Regions from separate parts of the Streptomyces synnematoformans genome, predicted to be linked through region 2. Evidence: riboswitches for the same ligand, from Rfam matches in the RefSeq annotation. Region 2 holds a riboswitch; the other holds the start of a gene.
What was found. A riboswitch is a leader RNA that binds a small molecule or an ion and turns the genes downstream of it on or off. The one in region 2 is predicted to bind cobalamin.
Positions count from the first base shown of each region.

Region 1: it holds a riboswitch for cobalamin, as region 2 does, so the genes downstream of both, ABD317_RS25390 (5-methyltetrahydropteroyltriglutamate--homocysteine S-methyltransferase) here and ABD317_RS10495 (ribonucleoside-diphosphate reductase subunit alpha) in region 2, are expected to answer to the same signal.

Region 1 is NZ_BAAAPF010000209.1:10,273-12,712, forward strand. Features, by position in the region: gene ABD317_RS25385 (ferric reductase-like transmembrane domain-containing protein) at 1-737, opposite strand, end outside; cobalamin riboswitch at 832-1,061, shown strand; partial or broken gene ABD317_RS25390 (5-methyltetrahydropteroyltriglutamate--homocysteine S-methyltransferase) at 1,263-2,440, shown strand, end outside.
Region 2 is NZ_BAAAPF010000044.1:7,363-9,802, forward strand. Features, by position in the region: gene ABD317_RS10495 (ribonucleoside-diphosphate reductase subunit alpha) at 1-1,267, opposite strand, end outside; cobalamin riboswitch at 1,430-1,576, opposite strand; gene ABD317_RS10500 (GNAT family N-acetyltransferase) at 1,624-2,142, opposite strand; gene ABD317_RS10505 (YbdD/YjiX family protein) at 2,237-2,440, opposite strand; gene ABD317_RS10510 (carbon starvation CstA family protein) at 2,437-2,440, opposite strand, start outside.

The DNA.
Region 1 (2,440 bases), on a different contig from region 2:
TAGACGACGATGATGAAGCGGTGCAGGGCGCGCCACATCCGTGAGCCGGTCCGCTGGCGCAGGTAGTACGCCAGGCCCAGCGGGATGGCGAGGTAGAAGGCGAGCAGCCCGATGAGGATGGCGATGCGTCCGGTGCCGGTGGCGTAGCCGCCGGGTATGAAGACCTTGACGGTGGCGTCCCATATCCGGCCGGGCCAGGTCGCGCCGCCCTCGTTGCCGCGGACCTCCTCCAGGAAGAACATCAGCGCGTGCATGAACATCAGCGCGATGGTCGTCAGACTGGTGGTGCGGTGCAGCTTCTCCAGCCCGGCGGCCGGCAGCCAGCGGACCTTGGGGCGCGGGCCGGTGCGCAGGAGGCTGAAGACGATGGTGACGTACGCCCACAGCAGGCCGGACCAGCCGAACGCCTGGCAGAGCCAGTACATCCAGTACTTGTCGGCGTCGGCGAGCATCGGCATGACCTGGATGGTGGCGGACGAGCCGTTGTCGACGCGCACGTAGAGCCAGGCGAAGACGGCGCCGGTGACGACGAGGGCGATGCCGGCGTCGGTCCCGGCGGCGCGGACGTCGGCCCCGAACCCCGCCCAGTCGAACCACCCGCCGGCGCGTTTCGCGCCCCGCCTGCCGTTCGGGCCGCCGTCCCGCGCGCCGCCGGGCCGCTGCCCGGCATCCGGCTCCGTACCGTCCCGCTCTTCGCCCGCCGTTCCGGGCAGCCCTGATCGATGTCTCATCGACATCCTCCGCCTCCTGCGCACCGTCGACCCCGCCTGATGCGTACCCCTCACCTTCTATGCATAGTCAAACTCCCGGGGAGGCGGCGCGGCCGCCCCTACACTGGCGGGTGCAGCCGGTTCGCCCCGTCCGCCAGGCGGTGGCGTCGTAAGAGGGAACCCGGTGGGAATCCGGGACTGCCCCGCAGCGGTGAGCGGGAACGACCGCCGTCATACGCACTGGACCCCGGCGGGTCCGGGAAGCGACGGCCAGTAGGCGCCCGTGCGCGCAGCTTCGCGCGCAGGGGCCCGCCCGCAAGTCCGAAGACCTGCCTGCTGCCCGCGCGCGGGCGTTCCGTGCGCGGACATCCCGGTGGCCTCGAGGGCGGGTCGGCGCACGTGACGTACAGGGCGGGCACACGCACAAGGCACCGCGACGCGGCGGAGATCCGCCGCGGCACCGCGGGTGCGTGCCGCGCCGCCCCCTTCGCGCCTCCTCTCCCTCCTCCCGCCGCCGGGATCTCAGGGATTCATCTCGCGAAGGAGATCTCCGTGACAGCGAAGTCCGCAGCCGCGGCAGCACGGGCGACCGTGTACGGCTACCCCCGGCAGGGCCCCCGCCGGGAGCTGAAGAAGGCGATCGAGGGCTACTGGAAGGGCCGTGTCACCGCCGACGGCCTCCGCGCCACCGCCGCCGAACTGCGCCGCGCCAGCCGGCGGGAGCTGGCCCGCGCCGGCGTCCACGAGGTGCCGACCGGTGACTTCTCGTACTACGACCACGTGCTCGACACCACCGTCATGGTCGGCGCGATCCCCGGCCGCCACCGCGACGCGGTCGCGGCCGACCCCCTCGACGGCTACTTCGCGATGGCGCGCGGCACGCAGGACGCGCCGCCGCTGGAGATGACGAAGTGGTTCGACACCAACTACCACTACCTCGTCCCCGAGCTGGGCCCGGACACCGTCTTCACCGCCGATTCGGGCAAGCAGACCGCCGAGCTGTCCGAGGCCCTGGCCGCCGGGCTGAGCGCGGCCCGGCCCGTGCTGGTCGGCCCCGTGACGTACCTGCTGCTGGCGAAGCCCGCGCCCGGCGGGCCCGCGGACTTCGAGCCGCTGACGCTGCTGGACCGGCTGCTGCCCGTGTACGCGGAGGTGCTGGCCGACCTGCGCGCGGCCGGCGCCGGGTGGGTGCAGCTCGACGAGCCGGCCCTCGTCCAGGACCGTACGCCCGCCGAACTGGCCGCCGCCGAGCGCGCCTACCGCGAACTCGGCGCCCGCGCCGACCGGCCCGCGCTGCTCGTCGCCTCGTACTTCGACCGCCTCGGCGACGCCCTCCCCGTACTCGCCAAGGCGCCCGTCGAGGGACTCGCGCTCGACTTCACCGGCGCCGCCGCCGCGAACCTCGACGCGCTGGCCGCCGCCGGCGGACTGCCCGGCAAGCGGCTCGTCGCCGGCGTCGTCGACGGCCGCAACGTGTGGGCCTGCGACCTGGAGCGGGCCCTGGCCACCCTCGGCACCCTCCTCGGGCTCGCCGACCGGGTCGACGTCGCCGCCTCCTGCTCCCTGCTGCACGTCCCGCTCGACACGGCGGCCGAGCGGGACCTCGACCCGCAGTTGCTGCGCTGGCTGGCGTTCGCCCGGCAGAAGTGCGCCGAGGTCGTCACGCTCGCCCGCGGGCTGGAGGTCTCCACCCGCACCGTGCTGCGCGACATCGACGCGCTGTCCGCGGC
Region 2 (2,440 bases):
TGAACGTCATCCACCCGTTGCCGGTCTGCGCGAGCGTGCGCATCATCCGGCCGTACAGCTGCCGGGCCGGGACCTGCCGGACGTAGCGCCCCTCCGCCTCCGCGCGCGTGTACGCGGCGTCGAAGTCGGCGCCGTAGCGGTCGGCCAGCTCGGGCACGTCGGCGGGGGAGAACAGCGACCAGGTGCCGTCGGCCTCGACGCGGCGCATGAACTCGTCGGGGATCCAGTGCGCGAGGTTGAGGTTGTGGGTGCGGCGGGCCTCCTCGCCGGTGTTGTCGCGCAGCTCCAGGAACTCCTCGACGTCGGCGTGCCAGGGCTCCAGGTAGACGCAGGCGGCGCCCTTGCGCTTGCCGCCCTGGTTCACGGCGGCGACGGAGGCGTCGAGGGTGCGCAGGAACGGGACGATGCCGTTGGAGTGGCCGTTGGTGCCGCGGATCAGCGAGCCGCGGGAGCGCACCCGGGTGAAGGGGATGCCGATGCCGCCGGAGTGCTTCGACAGCCGGGCGACCTGGTGGTAGCGCTCGTAGATCGAGTCCAGCTCGTCGAGCGGGGAGTCCAGCAGGTAGCAGGACGACATCTGCGGGTGGCGGGTGCCGGAGTTGAACAGGGTGGGGGAGGAGGGCAGGTAGTCCAGGCGGCTCAGGAGCCCGTACAGCTCGGCGACTTCGCCGACGGCGGCCTCGGAGCCGTCGGCGGCGAGGCCGCAGGCGACGCGCAGGAAGAAGTGCTGGGCGGTCTCGATGACGCCGCGCTCCGTGGGGTGGCGCAGCAGGTAGCGGGTGTGGACCGTGCGCAGGCCGAAGTAGCCGAAGAGGTCGTCGAGGCCGTCCGCCACGGCCGCGTCGGCCAGCGCGTCGAGGCGCGCGGCGTGCCGCCGGACGAAGGCCGCGGTGGCGTCGGCGACGATGCCCTCGCGGTGGCCCACGGCGACGCCCGCGGAGAAGCTCGTCGCGCCCGCGGCCGCGGCCTCCTCCGCGATGGCCCGGGTCAGCAGCCGGGCGGCCAGCCGCGAGTACTCCGGCTCCTCGGCGATCAGCGCCGCCGCGGCATCCGTGGCCAGCTCCCGCAACTCCGCCTCGCCGGAGTCCGGACGCCGTCCGCGCAGGGCGTCCGCGGCGACCCGGGCCGGGTTGGTGGCGGGCAGGTCGGCGGTCAGCTCGGCGAGGGTGCGGGCGAGCGCCGCGGCCGGGCCGTCGTCGGCGCGGGGAGTGTCCCGGGGGGTGGCTGAGGCGGGCTCCGTATGCGCGGCCGGTGGTGCGATCGTCAAGATGCTGCTCTCCCTCGCTCGGCGGGGGCCGCGCGGGGAGAGGCTGCCGTACGGGCGCACGCGGGCTCCCCACGGCGGCGGGGCGCGCGTGGGCGGTCCTCCGGCCGAACACCGCCGGCGGCGGACCCGCTTGCGTCCGTGAGCCCAATCCGCGAGACCCGGACGTCATCGATCGCTGCCGGAGGTGTTCGGGCTCACGACGGACGGGCATGCGGGCGCGGGGCGGGCATGACGGCACATCGCTCACCGTTGCGGGACAGCTCCGGACTTCCACCGGAATTTCCCTGCGCGGCAGCTGAGACGAGCATACATCTAGTAGCCCGATGTGGAGCCACCCCTATATGTTGTGTTGCGCCTCAGAGCTCGGCGACGAAGGCCCAGAGCGGGAAACCGGGCAGCGGGAACCAGTCGCGCTGCGGGGTACGTATGAACCCGAGCCGCTCGTACAGCCGGTGGGCCGGCGTCATGTCCGGGGCGCTGGACAGCACCATCCGCCGCGCCTCCAGCTCCCGGGCCCGGTCCATGCAGGCCCGTACGAGCGCCTCGCCCACGCCCCGGCCGCGCGCCTCCGACGCCACCGCCAGCATCCGGAACTCGCCCTCGCCGGGCCCGCTCAGCTCCGCGTACGGCGATCCCGCCGTCACGAACGTCACACTGCCCAGCACCAGCCCGCCGTCCGGTCGGCCGTCCCCGTCGACCGCGACCAGCACCTCCGCGCGCTTCGCCCGCGCCCGGGCCGGCACGTCGCGCAGGTCGTGCACATACGTGTCGTCCTCGCCGAACGTCAGCAGCCCGTCCGCCAGATACGCCTGGGCGACCAGGTCACCGGCCCGCTTGTACTCCTCCGGCCGCACCGGCCGCACCGTGAAGTCCATGCCGCCCAGTCTGCCCTGCCCCACCGACAACGGGCCGCCGTCCCCCGCCCCCGGGGACGGCGGCCCGTACGCCCGGCCGTGCGCGTACGCCGTCTCAGCAGCAGCGGAAGCCCTTGCGCGGGTCGTCGCCCGCGTCCGTGCGCATCCGCTCGAACTCGCGCCGGTCGGGCACCTCCGCGTCGGGGTCGTGCCGGCGCAGGTGCTCGACGTAGCGCTCGTACGCCGTGTCGCCGACCACCTCGCGGACGTACCACCACACCTTGCGCCCGGCCGCCACCAGCGCCGCCGCCCCGGTCAT